DNA from 3 places in the Mesorhizobium sp. AR02 genome. Region 3 is predicted to be linked to each of the others. Evidence: predicted binding sites of a transcription regulator. Region 3 holds the regulator's gene; each other region holds the start of a gene.

Region 1 (4,773 bases), 2.0 Mb from region 3:
CTGGAGGATGACGAACTCGTCCCCGCCAATTCTCGCGACCATGGCGGTTTCGCCGGCATGTTGTTTCAACCGCTTCGCCACCGCACCGAGCAACTCGTCGCCGACCGGATGGCCGAGCGTGTCGTTGACCGGTTTGAAACGATCGAGATCGACGCAATGGACGGCCAGCTTCTCGCCGTCCCTGAGGCTTCTCAATGCCTCGTCCATCGTTTCGGCGAGGAGGCCTCGGTTGGGCAGGCCGGTGAGAATGTCATGCGTGGCCAGGTGCTGGATCTCGGCGGTGCGTTCCTCGACCCGCCGCTCCAGGGTCTCGGCAGCCTCGACCTGCATCGTCATCGTCCGCCCGATCGCGTACCAGCAGGCCAGCGCCAGCAGCGTGACCACCGCGACCGCCGCATAACCGGCCAATTCGAATTCACGCACGGACTGGACGTCCAGGTTACTGTCGAACCGGCTGTTGGGGAAACCGGCCCAGAGACGCCATGCGCTCCTGGGATCGTTGAGTGAGAGCGGGATGACTTCGGAATAGATCAGATTGGGGTCCGCCGCCGTGAAGGCACGGGAATCCGCCGCCAGGGCTGTCGACATCTTGTGCTGGTCGGATTCAAACCCGTAGCCTGAATTGACAATGATGTAGTCGTTGCTCGGCAACAGTTTCCGCAGCGCCGAGGTGAGCATGATCGCCGACACGGAGCCCCGCAGGCTACCATCCTGGCCGAAGACCGGGACCGAAAGGATGAAGCCTGAGCGATCGGCGTCATTGCCGGTGTGGATGAAATCGGTGTTGTCGCAGGTGATGAGTTCCTTCGTGCCGATAATCGGCACATTCAACCCGTCAATGGCGCTCGAATTCGGATAGTTCGTCTTCAGCCAGGCGAGTTGTTTGGCCAGCTCATGGTATTCATAGGTCTCGACCTCTTCCGGAGGGCGGGTCAGCGCATTCTCGTCCAGCTTCGCGTGTTTGGCGCTGCCAGCCGCATCGGATCTCGCCTTGGCATTCACGATCAACTGGTCGAATTGGAGGATCGGCTCCTCGAGCTTGCCGGTCACCGCATCGAAGCGGTCCGGGTTGAAATCCAGCGGCAGGAAGTAAACCTCGGAAATGGAGACGTTGTTGGCGAGGTTGTTGTAGATCTGCTGGATTGTCGCGCGGCCTTCGTCGCCCAGATTTGTGCCGTGCCGGTCGAGGTTTCGGACGCTGGGCAGATAGGTCAAGGTCCGCACATTTTCATAGACGGCTCGCAAGGCGTCTTCGACGGTCTTGGCCGTCGCTCTGGAAGCTGCCTGGGAATTCTCGAGATAGCGCTCCTTGGCCAGCGCGAAGTTTCGCTGGGCATCGATATGCAACGCCGCCAGCGTCGCCGCGCCGGTCAACAGGATCACAACAAATCCGGCCGCTCGCCTGAATGCGTTCATCAGCGCCCCACCATCGAGTGACGAGGATTACCGGAGAGCGGTTTAGGAAGCGCTAATGGGATATGTCTTTCTTTACCGGTCCCAAGCGCTGCGGCGCATCAAATCCGGCAAATCCGGACCCTTTCTTTCGCGGGCGGGCAGGCCAAGCTGGGCAAGGCGGTTCAGTTCGCTGGCACCGCCTGCTGGTCGGCGTCGGTAAGCGTGCCCAGGAAGGCGACGATATCGTCGATCTCGGCACCGGTTAGCGCTGGCTTGTCGCCGGGTTTTTTGCCGTTGAAGGGCGGATCCTGATTTAAGTTCGGCCAGTAAGCCTTTGGCAGATCGTCGTATTTCCTGACCGTGCCGTCGGCATTCTTGGGATACCAGTGGCCGGGATCGGTGTCGCGGCTGGCGTAGAAGGCGACGGCGTCGCGCAGCGTGTGGAAAGTGCCGTTGTGGAAGAAGCTCCTGCGCAGCGCGACGTTGCGCAGGGTCGGCGTCTTGAACAGGCCGCAATATTCAGTGCGGCCACGAAAATCGGTGCGCAGCGGGCCGCACAGGCCGAGATCGACATAGGCGGGATCGGCATTGGCGGGAATCGCCGCATTGCGCGGCACGGCGATGGCGATCAGGCCGAAATCGGTGAATTGCGGCGGCTCGCCGTCATTGGCGGGTTCGCTGAGATGACAGCTGGCGCAATTGCCCTTTGTCTCGTCTTCGAACAGCGCGCGGCCGCGCATTTCCTGCGCCGTGAGCTCAGCCTTGCCGGCGAGGAAAGCATCGTAGCGGCTGGAGTAGGGATAGAAGTCGGGCGCGCTCTGCTCGAACGTGCCGAGTGCTTCGGCGGCGGCGTCGAAGGCATCACCCGGATGGTCGAACACGTCGGCGCCGAAGGTTGCCTTGAACTCGCCGGCGTAGGCGGCCTTGCGCAAGGCGACGTTGACGGCGCCTTCATCCTTGTTGGCCATCTCGAAGGGCGAGAGCAGGGGGATCTTCGCCTGGTCCTTGCCGTGGTCGGCGCGACCGTCCCAGGTCAGGCCACCGGTCGGGCCATTGTCGACGCTCTCGTCGCCTTCGTCCTCGGAATCGTAGAAATGCTCGGTGAAGGCGGGCGCGGCCTGCAGATAGCGCAGCGACGGCACGGCGCGCACGCCCGGCCGGTCGAGGTTTGGCCCGCCCATCTCGACCGGCGCGGCCGAGGCCGGGCCGAAGGCGTGGCGCGGATCGTGGCAGGACGAACAGGCCTGCTTGCCCGAGGCGGAAAGCGCCGGGTCGAAGAACATTTTTTTGCCAAGTGCGGTCAGCGCCTGCGCCCGCGCGAAGGCCTGCGCGCGCGACATCGGGCCGGGGTGGACGCCATCTGGTGCCGCCGTGTTTGCGGGCGCGGCGAAGCTTACCATCGATGCCGCGGCGATCACTGCCGCCCGGCTTTTCCATCGTCCCATTGCCATAGCTGCAGTCCGTTTTCGATCCCGCAACTAAGTATCCTGTGCAACGGATTCATGACCCAGCCTTGCGTTCACGAAACCGTGTTCGAGGGGTCGGCAAATGTCACAAAGGTGACAAGGCATGGAAGTAGCTCCATTCGTGCGTTTTCGTTGCCCATGCGTGTCGTCCTCCAGCCATTCCCCAGCCACGAGGCATCTTCCCATGACCAGGTCCTTTCTCTCCCTTTGCCTCGCCTCGACGGCGCTGGCATCGTTCGCCGGTGCTGCCCACGCCGCTCCTCCCGGCTACGACAAGATCGACACTGTCGTCGTCATCTATGCCGAGAACCGCAGCTTCGATAATCTCTATGGCGGTTTCCCCGGCGCCAACGGCCTGGCCAATGTCTCGGCCGATCAGGCGCGCCAGCTTGACCGTGACGGCAAGCCGCTTTCAGAATTGCCGCCGGCCTGGGGCGGGTTGACCGCCAAGGGGGTGACGCCTGTTGTAACCGAGGCGCAGTCGGCGCATCTCGCCAATGCCAGCTTCGCCATCGACGATGCCAGCGGCTTCAACGAGAAAACCTCCGTCGTCACGCGCGACCTCTGGCACCGCTTCTATCAGGAGCAGATGCAGATCGATGGCGGCAAGAACGACAAATTCGCCGCCTGGGCCGATTCCGGCGGTCTGGTCATGGGCCATTATGACGGCTCCGGCCTGCCGATGTGGGCGGTGGCCAAGAAATACGTTCTGGCCGACAATTTCTTCCAGGGCGCCTTCGGTGGCTCCTTCCTCAACCATATCATGCTCGCCTGCGCCTGCGCGCCGGTCTATCCGCATGCCGACACCAGCCCGGTGAAAGGGCAGATCGCGGTCGTCGAGGCCGATGGCAAGACGCTGAAGGTGGCCGACAATTCGCCGGCCTCAGCACTTGGCGGCGCGCCGAAATTCGTCAATGACGGCGCCATCACGCCCGATTTCTACGCCGTCAACACCATGCAGCCGCCCTACCAGCCGAGCGCCAACAAGCCGGCCGAGGGCGGCGACAAGACCCTGGCCGATCCGGCGCAGCCGACGACGCTGCCGCCGCAGCACGACATCACCATCGGCGACCTGCTGTCGCTGAAGAGGATCGACTGGGCCTGGTATGCCGGCGCCTGGCAGGCGACGCTCGACGGCAAGAATGCGACGCCGGTGCCGAACTTCCAGTTCCATCACCAGCCGTTCAACTATTTCGCCGCCTATGCGCCCGGCACCGCGGCGCGGACCGAGCACCTCAGGGATGGCGGCCTGGACGGCACCGAGTTCATCAAGGCGATCGACGACGGCAAGCTGCCTTCGGTGAGTTTCTACAAGCCGCAAGGCAATCTCAACGAGCACAGCGGCTATGCCGACGTGACATCGGGCGACCAGCATCTGGCCGACCTCGTCGCGCATCTGGAGAAGAGTCCGCAATGGAGCCATATGCTGGTGGTCGTCACCTATGACGAGAATGGCGGCTTCTGGGACCACGTCGCGCCGCCCAAGGCCGACCGCTGGGGTCCGGGCAACCGCATCCCGGCCTTCATCATCTCGCCCTATGCCAGGATGGGCACGGTCGACCACACGCAATATGACACGACGTCGATCCTGCGCTTCATCACCGCGCGCTACGATTTGCCGGCGCTCTCCGGCATCGTCGCCCGCGACAAGGCGCTTGCCGCCAATGGCGAGCCACCGATGGGAGATCTGAGTGCGGCGCTTGATCTCAGCCGGTAGGCTTGGGCCGCTAACCGCCTGATCTCCGGATCAGGTCGCGGCCGATCGGCTTCGGCGTCTCGCTGCGCAGCACCAGCGCCGTGGTGACCGCACCATGGCGCGCCACGGCGTCGACGATGGTTTCAAGGTGGGCGGGCGAGGGCACGACCACTTTCAGGATGAAGCAGTCCTCGCCGGTCAGCCGGTGCACCTCGG
Region 2 (4,773 bases), 540 kb from region 3:
TGCAGGCGGATGTCGCGCGCCATCGGGAATTCCAGCGGCTCGCGGGTGATGTCGCCGGGGACATGGTCCTGCGGCATCTCGCCATCCGGCTCGATCAGGCCTTCGCGGGCAAGGATCGCCGAGACGCGCGGCATGGCTTGCGCTTCCGTCTCGCGCTGCAAGGGCTCGGCGACATCGGCGCCGGCGGCAAGTTCGGGGTCGAGCAGCCGGTGGGTGTAGTCGAAGGTCGGACCAAGCAACTGGCCGCCGGGCAGGTCCTTGTAGGTTGCCGACACGCGCCGCTCGACCCGCATCGCGCTGGTGTCGATGGCCTTGCTGTAGCCGAAGCGCGGCAGCGTGGTGCGATAAGCGCGCACCAGGAAGATCGCCTCGATCATATCGCCGCGCGCCTGGACGATGGCGAGCGCGGCGAGTTCACGGTCGTAGAGCGAGCCTTCGCTCATCACCCGGTCGACGCCGAGCGCCAGCTGCTCGACGATCTGGTCGAGGCGCAGCGCCGGCACCGAACGGTCGCCGCGCCGGCGGTCGGCGAGCAGGCTGTGGGCATTGGCGATTGCGGCTTCGCCGCCTTTTACCGCGACATACATCTTCAAGCCTCCATCGTCTTGATGCGCGTCGTGCGCGGCAGGCAGGCTATGCCCTCGGCGGTGGCGAGGATGATGTCGACGCCGCGTGGAAAGCGCTTGGTGTTCTGCTTCCACTGCTCGATGAAATGACGCGGCATCTGCGCCGGCGCGATGGTGGCGCTGGTTTCGATGCCGGGACCTTCGAGCAACAGTGGAGCGCCCGAGGTGAGGTCGCTGACCTGGAGGATCAGGGTGGTCGACCGGTCGGGATAATCCTGCGTGCCCTGCGAAAAGCCGTCGAGCGCCATCATCTCGGCCGGCGTGGCGACAAAGGCGAAATGCGCATCGGCGGGGGTGTTGGCGAGCGGCGCGCCGGTGTGGAAACCAAGCCAGGAGCCGATCGCGGCGGAGGCGTGCAGGGCCGGGTCGAGCCAGAGCGGCGTGTCGTTGTCGCACAGCGCCAGCGCCACGGCGCCTGCGGTTGCCGAGAGCGGCGCCGGTGGACGGGCCAGGGCCGGCAAGGGCTGCACGCTGCCAGGCCGCGCCATCGCGTCCATGACCGCGCGGAACACGGTCTGGGCGTTGAACACCGGATCGGCGAAGCCGCCCTCGATCGATTGCGCTGCGATATCCATCAGTCTTCTCCGCGAACCATGGTGAAGAAATCCACCTTCGTTGCTGCCGTCTCGGCGCGGCGTTTTTCATGGGCGGTCGTCAAGGCCGACCTCAAAGGCGCGATCAGCCTGGTCTCGACCTCGGCGCGGCGGGCAGGGTCCTGCCACAGCGCGTCGGCGATTGCCGCCAGCTTTGCCTTCTGCTTGTCGCGGCCAAGCGCGTAGCAGTGGCCGACCTGTCCGGACGGCAGCCGGACAGTGGCGCGGGTGACGGTCGCCTCGCCGACATTGAACGGCGCGCCGCCGCCGCCGATGCGACCGCGCAGCGTCACCAGGCCGGTCTCGGGACCGCGCAGCAGCTCGGCTTGTGAAGGCAGGCCGGCCTCGTTCCAGAGCCGGACGATGTCGTCGCCGCTCGATTGCGCCAGCGTCGCCATGGCGGCCTTGCGTTCGGCCTGGTCGCGGGCTTCCTGTCCTCGCATCGGCTGCATTCCTCTTTGCTAAATTTGTCTATTGATATAGACAACTATACAAATTATACATATTACCTAACGCGAGTCCATGACGGGTGGATGACATCTGATGGAAGGCGGGGGCAATCCATGATCAGGCGACAGGAAGCCGACAGCATCGAGCGGCGCAGCGGCGTGTCGCTGTGGCGGCAGATCGCCGACAGGATCCTGCAGGCGATCGCAGCCGGCGATTTCGCCGAGAATGCCGCGCTGCCGCCGGAGGTGGCGCTGGCCGAGCGCTACGGCGTCAACCGCCACACCGTGCGCAGCGCCATATCGGCGCTTGTGCAGGAAGGGGTGCTGCGGGCCGAGCAGGGACGCGGCACCTTCGTGCTGTCACGCAAGCGGCTGTCCTATCCGATCGGTGCGCGCACACGGTTTTCGACCGGCCTGCAAGGGCAGACGTCGGAACGGCATATCGTCTTGCTCTCTTCCTCAGTCGAGCCGGCCAGCCAGCGCGTCGCTGAGGGGCTTGGGCTGGCCAGGGGCGCTGAGGTGATCAGGTTAGAGACACGCGGCGAAGCCGACGGACGGCCTGTGTCGCGCGCTGCCGGCTGGTTCGAGGCCAGGCGCTTTGCCGGCATCGACAAGGCGATGGCGCAGACCGGGTCGATCACCGCGTCGCTGGCCCGTTTCGGCATCGACGATTATCTCCGGCAATCGACCGTGCTGTCGGCGCGCCACGCCGATGCGGCCGACCTTGCCGATCTCGATCTGCAGCCAGGCGCCATCGTGCTGGTCACGGTGGCTGTCAACGTCACGCCGGACGGCCAACCGATCCAGTTTTCGGAGTCGCGCTTTCCGGCCGAACGGGTGGAGCTGAAGCTGTCGGCGCTGTAGGGCGACGGGAGAAGCAGGGAGTCTGGTTGAGGGCGTTGGCTGCAACAGGCTCGCACCCTTCCTCTACCCCGTCGATCGGGGGAGAGTTGGCTCGGCGAAGCCGAGACGGAGTGGGGGTCGACCTGAGCGGGGCGTCGTCAATTCGGGCCGGGTTCACCGCCTGCCATGTTATCACCCCACCTCGATCACAGCCTTGATCAGGCCGGACTTCTCATGCGCCCAGCGGGCGAGGTCGCGCGGCGTATCGGCAAGCGTCGTGCGGTGGGTAACGAGCTTGGCCAATGGCACGGCGCCGTTGCGGATCGAGGCGGCGACATGATCGAAGTCGGCATGCAGCGCATTGCGGCTGCCGATCAATGTCATTTCGCGCTTGTGGAATTCCGGGTCGGAAAAGGCGATGTCGTCCTTGACGACGCTGACCAGCACCAATGTCCCGCCATGGGCGACATGAGCGAAGGCCGACTGCACCGACTGGGTGTTGCCGGTGGCGTCGAAGACGACATCGAAGCCTTCGCCTGATGTCGCCTGCCTGACCAGATCCGGCACCGCGCCGCGTGAGCCGTCGAGGGTCCGGAAGCCGAGTTCGTTTGCGGCGAAAGCGAGCCTTTCACTGCTCATGTCGAGCAGCGTCACGTCGAGCCCGGCGATGCGGGCGAAGATGGCAGTGCCGAGGCCGATCGGGCCGGCGCCGACGACCAGCGTGCGGGCACCGGACTCGCCCCGCGCGCGCCGCACGGCATGCGCGCCGATGGCCAGGAATTCGACGGCGGCGGCATCGGCCAACGACAGGCCGTTTGCCGGATAAAGATTCTGCGCCGGCACCAGGATGCGTTCGCACATGGCGCCGTCGCGATGGACGCCGAGCACCTCGATCCTGACGCAGCAATTCGGCTTGCCGTGCCGGCAGGCGATGCATTTGCCGCAGCAGAGATACGGGTTGATGACGACCGGCTCGCCAATGGCAAGGTCGACACCGTCACCGGTCTCGACAATCGTTCCCGACACTTCGTGGCCCATGATGCGGGGATAGGCGAGGAACGGGTGCTTGCCCTCGAAAATGTGGTAGTCGGTGCCGCAGATGCCGACATGGCTGACCGCCACCAGCGCCCAGCCGGCAGGTGGTGCGCCCGGTGCGGTGCGGTCTTCCAGGACAAGGTCGTCGGGTGAGCGGCAGACGACGGCTTTCATGCTTCAATCCAGTCAGGGTTTATAAAAACGCCGGCCCGTTTCATGGCGGGCCGGCGATCGGTCTTGGTGGTGATCACTTGCCGCCGCGGCGGCGCAGGCCGTCGAAATAGACGATGACGATGATCAGCACGCCGGTGATGATGCGCTGCCAGAAGGCGTTGACGTTGAGCAGGTTGGCGCCGTTGTTGATGGTGGCGAGAATGAAGGCGCCTAGCAGCGGGCCGTGCACCGAGCCGACCGCGCCGAACAGCGAGGTGCCGCCGATCACCGAGGACGCGATCGCCTGCAGTTCCCAGCCCTCGGCCTGGGTCGGGTTGCCGATGCCGATGCGCGAGGCCAAGAGCACGCCGACAAAGGCCGCGCACAGGCCAGACAGCGTGTAGGCCATGTAGATGGTGCGCTGGACATTGACGCCGGACAGGCGCGAGGCTTCGGCGTTGGAGCCGACCGAGAACAGGTAGCGGCCCCAACGGCTGTGATGCAGGAAGATATAGGCCGGAATGCCGACCAGGATCACCATCCAGAACAAATTGGGCACGCCGAGGAAGGAGTTGCGCGAGAACTCCTGGAAGGCATCGTTGTTGATCGAGATCGAGTTGCCGTTGGTCATCAGAAGGCCGATGCCGCGCAGCGACGTCAGCGTCGCCAGCGTGATGATGAAGGGCGGCAGCCCCATCTTGACGATGCCAAAACCATGGAACAGGCCGATGGCGACGCCGACCAGCAAGGTGAGGAGGATGGCGAGGAAGACGGGCACGCCGGCATTGATCAGCATCGCGGCAATGACGGTGGCAAAGCCGACCACGGCGCCGACGGACAGATCGATCCCGCCGGTGATGATGACGAAGGTCTGGCCGACCGCCAGGATGGCGATCATCGAACCCTGACGCAAAAGGTTCGAGATGTTGTTGGCCGAGGCGAAGCTCGATGTCGACAGCGACAGGATGACCCACAGCAGCACCAGCAGAGCCAGCAGCGTCAGCCCGAACAGGGCGTTGTAGTTGCGCTTGGGTTTTTCGGCAGGAATCGCCTCGGTGCTCATGTCTTTCCTCC
Region 3 (4,773 bases):
GTGCCGTCATTGGCGGCGACCACAGCGTCGACCTTGTTGTCATTGGCGGTCAGGAACTGCTCCATGTTCTTCTGGGCGTTGGCAGGTAGCCAGCCGTCCGTATAGGCCTCACCAACATTCTTGATCTTGCCGCTGTCGATGGCCGCCTTGAGCACTTCCATCGAGCCCGAGAACAGGAAGTCGGCATTCGGATCGGAGCCCGAGCCCTTGATGAAGACATAATTGCCTTCCGGCTTGGCCTTGAACACCGCACTGGCCTGCAGGCGGCCGACTTCCTTGTTGTCGAAGGTCAGGTAGAAGACGTCCTTGTTCTCGATCAGGCGGTCATAGCCGACGACCGGAATGCCTTCGTCCAGCGCCTTCTGCACGGCCGGACCGATGGCCGAGGCGTCCTGCGCCAGGATGATCAGCGAATTGGCGCCCTGCGAGATCAGGCTTTCGACATCGGTAAGCTGCTTGCCGGGATTGGACTGCGCATCGGCGGAGATGTACTTGTCGCCGGCGGCCTCGATCGCCTTCTTCATGGCGGCTTCGTCGGTCTTCCAGCGCTCTTCCTGGAAGTTGGACCACGAAACACCGATGACCTTGTCCTTCGCCTGCGCGACCGACGCAAGCGTCAGCGACATGGCGACACCCGCCAGGATGGCGGCCGTGAATCTCTTCATGATATCCTCCCTGCGCCGCGTATGGCGCGACCAAACTGGCCCTAAGGCCGGCACAGAGGCTCTATTTTTTCGAGCCTCGAAAAAACACTGAGCCAACACCGGAACGCTGTCAACAACGATTCTGATGGATTTTGATGTCCCTGCGAATTTTTTTCGAGCCCCGGAATAAATAAATGACAGGACGGGCCGCTTCTGCCACTATTTGGGCGTGTCGTCGGCAGCGTTCGAGGGGCAGGAAGAACCGCGGCGACCGGGAGGATGTGGGAAACATGTCGGTCGGAATCCGCCACGACGATCTGCGCCGGCGCAACCGCGCGATGGTGATTGCGGCCGTGCGCCGGGCCGGTCGGCCCTCGCGCACCGAGATTGCCGCGACCACCGGCCTCAGCCATTCGACCATATCGGCGATCTCTTCCGACCTGATCGGCGAAGGCATCCTGGCCGAAGGCAAGCCGAGCGAAGCCGGCGCGCTGAAACGCGGCAGGCCACAGGTTGGCCTCGGCCTCAATCCGGAGGCCGCGGCTGTCATGACCGTGGTGCTGTCGCTGAATTTCCTCTCCGTCGCCGTCATCGACTATGCCGGCCAGGTGGTATCGGAAGAACAGCGCCGGCTGGACACGCTGACCATGTCGCGCGAGGCGCTGATCGGTGAATGCGTCGCCATCGTACGACGGCGCCTCGAGGATCCCGATATCGACGTGCGCAGCGTCGCCCGCATCGCGCTGGCGATCCAGGGCATCACCGACACCGAGGCCCGCTCGATGCTGTGGTCGCCGATCACACCGCAGACCGACATCGCCTTCGCCGACATACTCGAGGCCGAGTTCGGCATCCCCGCCACCATGGAAAACGACTGCAACATGATGGCGGTGGCGCTGCGCTGGCGCGATCCGGAGCGCTACCGCGACGACTTCATCGCCATCCTTCTGTCGCACGGCATCGGCATGGGCCTGGTGCTGAAGGGCGAGCTGTTTACCGGCACCCATTCCTCTGGTGGCGAGTTCGGCCACATGATCCATCGGCCGGGCGGCGCGCTCTGCCGCTGCGGACGCCGCGGCTGCGTCGAGGCCTATGCCGGCAACTACGCCATCTGGCGCAACGCCAGGCAGCTCAGCGAGGACACCGAGCCGGTCGCCGATGTCAGCGACGCGCAGATGCGGGCGCTCGCCGCGACGGCGCGGGAACGGGACGGCCCCGAGCGCGAAGCCTACCGCAGGGCCGGCGAGGCACTCGGTTATGGCCTCGGCAGCCTGTTCGCGCTGATCGATCCCGCACCCGTCGCCATGGTCGGCGTCAGCGCCGCCGCCTTCGACCTGATCGAGCCGGCACTGCGCGAGGCGATCGCCCAGACCGCAGGCGGCCAGCACTCGAAATCGATTTCCTTCGACACCGAGCCGAACGAACTGCCGCTGATCCGCGAAGGCTGCGCCATGCGCGCACTGACCTTCGTCGACCAGGAAATTTTCGCGCCGGGGGTGCAGGGTAAGTCAGGCGTTGGAAAGAACGTAGCCTGAGCTGACGTCCGTCATTGATGCCGTAGACCATCGCCGACTTTGGAGATTGGCAGAAGCCTCTCAGCTTCGTCATCAACTCTGAGGAATGGTGGCGTCGCTTCGCTCCTTGCTCCGCCATAGGATGACGAGGTCATGAGCGTCTCAGCCAATCATCAATGCGTGTGACCCGGGAGTGGAGACATTCAACCTATCAACGCTTCCGCGCCAAGGCTCTAATCTTCCCTGATCGCGTAGCCGGCGCCCCGAATGGTTCTAATCACGTCCGGCATGCGGCCATTGTTGACCGCCTTGCGCAGCCGGCCGACATGCACGTCGACGGTGCGCTCGTCGATATAGATCGTCTCGCCCCAGACATTGTCGAGCAGCTGGCTGCGCGAGAACACGCGGCCGGGATGACGCATCATGAATTCGAGCAGGCGGAACTCGGTCGGCCCGAGCCGGATCTCGCTCTTCTTGCGATAAACCCGGTGCGATTCACGGTCGAGCACGATGTCGCCGACCTTGAGCACGCTGGACAGAACTTCCGGCTTGGCGCGGCGCAGCAGCGCCTTGACGCGAGCCATGAATTCCGGCGTCGAGAACGGCTTGACCAGATAGTCGTCGGCGCCGGTCGAGAGCCCACGTACGCGGTCGCTTTCTTCGCCCCGCGCGGTCAGCATGATGATCGGCAGCCGCTCGGTCTCGGGCCGCATCCGCAGGCGCCGACAGAGTTCGATGCCGGACACCGCCGGCACCATCCAGTCGAGCACCAGAAGGTCGGGCACGTTCTCCTGCAGGCGGATTTCAGCCTCGTCGCCGCGCGGCACCACCTCCACCTGGTAGCCTTCGGATTCAAGATTGTAACGGAGCAGCACCCCCAGCGGCTCCTCATCCTCCACCACCATAATGCGTGGCGCGATCATCGATTGGTCACCTCTTGCGTCAGGCCGCGGGCGCCGACATCGCCGTCTCGTCCTGCTTGGGACGATTGGCGGGCAACTGCGTGCCGGTCAGGACATAGTAGGCGTTTTCGGCAATGTTGGTCACGTGGTCGCCGATGCGTTCGAGATTCTTGGCGCAGAACAACAGATGCGTGCAAGCCGTGATGTTGCGCGGATCCTCCATCATGTAGGTCAGCAGTTCGCGGAAGACGGAGGTGTATTTGACGTCGATGCGTTCGTCGTCGGCGCGCAGCTTCGCCAGTGCCGCGGCATCGCGCGCCGCATACTCTTCGATCACGCCCTGCACCTGGATCAGCACCAGCTGTGCCATGGCGTCGATGGAATGCGACAGGTCGCGCGGCGTGGCGCTGAGGCCGACGGTGCCGACGCGCTTGGCGATGTTCTTGGCAAGGTCGCCAATGCGCTCGAGGTCGCCGGCCATGCGGATCGACCCGACGACATGGCGCAGATCATCGGCCATCGGCTGGCGCTTGGCGATCAGCGTGATGGCGCGGTCGTCGAGCTCGCGCTGACGCGCGTCCATGATGGCATCGTCGGAAACCACGCGCTGAGCGAGAGCGTTGTCGGAATTCAGCAGCGCCTTGGTGGCGCCACCGACCATCGAGCCGGCGAGATCGCCCATGTCACTGATCAGCCTGCTGATCTGTCCGAGATCCTCGTCGAAGGCTGCAACTGTGTGTTCGGCCATGATCCTGGTCCTCGTATGCGTGCGATCAGCCGAAGCGGCCGGTGATGTAGTCTTGCGTGCGCTTCTCGCGAGGCGACGTGAAGATCTTCTCGGTTTTGTCGAACTCGACCAGTTCGCCCAGATACATGAAAGCGGTCTGCTTCGAGACACGCGCCGCCTGCTGCATGTTGTGGGTGACGATGACGATCGTGTAGTCGGCCTGCAATTCGTCGATCAGCTCCTCGATCTTGGCGGTCGACAGCGGGTCGAGCGCCGAGGCCGGCTCGTCGAGCAGAATGACCTCCGGCTTCACCGCCACCGTGCGGGCGATGCAAAGCCGCTGCTGCTGGCCGCCAGACAGGCTGAGGCCGCTGGCATTGAGCTTGTCCTTGACCTCGGTCCACAGTGCTGCGCGCTTCAGCGCCTGCTCGACACGGCCGTCCATCTCGGCCTTGCTGATCTTCTCATAGAGCCTGACGCCGAAAGCGATGTTCTCATAGATCGACATCGGGAACGGCGTCGGCTTCTGGAACACCATGCCGATCTTGGTGCGCAGCAGGTTGAGATCCTGCGAGCGGTCGAGAACGTTCTGGCCGTCGAGCAGCACCTGGCCCTCGGCGGTCTGCTTGGGATAAAGCTCGTAGATGCGGTTGAAGACGCGCAGCAGCGTCGACTTTCCGCAGCCCGACGGGCCAATGAAGGCGGTGACGCTGCGCTCGGGCAGCGACAGCGTGATATCCTTCAGCGCCTTCGACTGGCCATAGTAGAAGTTGAGGTTCTTGACCTCGATCTTGGCCTTGGCCACCGCCTCGGCGGCGATCGTCATGTCTGGAGACAACATCTGGCTCATTTGTCCTCTCTGCGTCCGGTCAGGCTGCGCGCAAAGATGCTGAGCGCGAGAACCGTCAATGTGATTATGAGTGCGCCGGTCCAGGCCAGTTGCTGCCATTCCTCGTAGGGGCTGAGAGCGAACTGGAAGATGGTGA

The links. Region 3 encodes PhoB, which activates phosphate uptake and scavenging genes when phosphate is short. Its sites were predicted from a motif close to TGTCATNNANCTGTCAT; they were not measured.
Region 1: DBIPINDM_RS30615 (acid phosphatase) is a predicted target of PhoB. The motif match lies at 2,944-2,960, and genes of this name have one in related genera.
Region 2: phnF (phosphonate metabolism transcriptional regulator PhnF) is a predicted target of PhoB. The motif match lies at 1,742-1,758, and genes of this name have one in related genera.

The regions. Positions count from the first base shown of each region.
Region 1 covers NZ_CP080531.1:5,463,873-5,468,645, forward strand. Annotated here, with positions in the region: gene DBIPINDM_RS30605 (putative bifunctional diguanylate cyclase/phosphodiesterase) at 1-1,416, opposite strand, end outside; gene DBIPINDM_RS30610 (cytochrome-c peroxidase) at 1,578-2,795, opposite strand; gene DBIPINDM_RS30615 (acid phosphatase) at 3,046-4,578, shown strand; gene DBIPINDM_RS30620 (Lrp/AsnC family transcriptional regulator) at 4,589-4,773, opposite strand, start outside.
Region 2 covers NZ_CP080531.1:3,969,250-3,974,022, forward strand. Annotated here, with positions in the region: gene DBIPINDM_RS23375 (carbon-phosphorus lyase complex subunit PhnI) at 1-587, opposite strand, end outside; gene phnH (phosphonate C-P lyase system protein PhnH) at 590-1,201, opposite strand; gene phnG (phosphonate C-P lyase system protein PhnG) at 1,201-1,662, opposite strand; gene phnF (phosphonate metabolism transcriptional regulator PhnF) at 1,783-2,532, shown strand; gene DBIPINDM_RS23395 (zinc-binding alcohol dehydrogenase family protein) at 2,704-3,720, opposite strand; gene DBIPINDM_RS23400 (ABC transporter permease) at 3,794-4,762, opposite strand; gene DBIPINDM_RS23405 (sugar ABC transporter ATP-binding protein) at 4,759-4,773, opposite strand, start outside.
Region 3 covers NZ_CP080531.1:3,431,823-3,436,595, reverse strand. Annotated here, with positions in the region: gene xylF (D-xylose ABC transporter substrate-binding protein) at 1-665, opposite strand, end outside; gene DBIPINDM_RS20815 (ROK family protein) at 935-2,179, shown strand; gene phoB (phosphate regulon transcriptional regulator PhoB) at 2,392-3,081, opposite strand; gene phoU (phosphate signaling complex protein PhoU) at 3,101-3,808, opposite strand; gene pstB (phosphate ABC transporter ATP-binding protein PstB) at 3,834-4,637, opposite strand; gene pstA (phosphate ABC transporter permease PstA) at 4,634-4,773, opposite strand, start outside.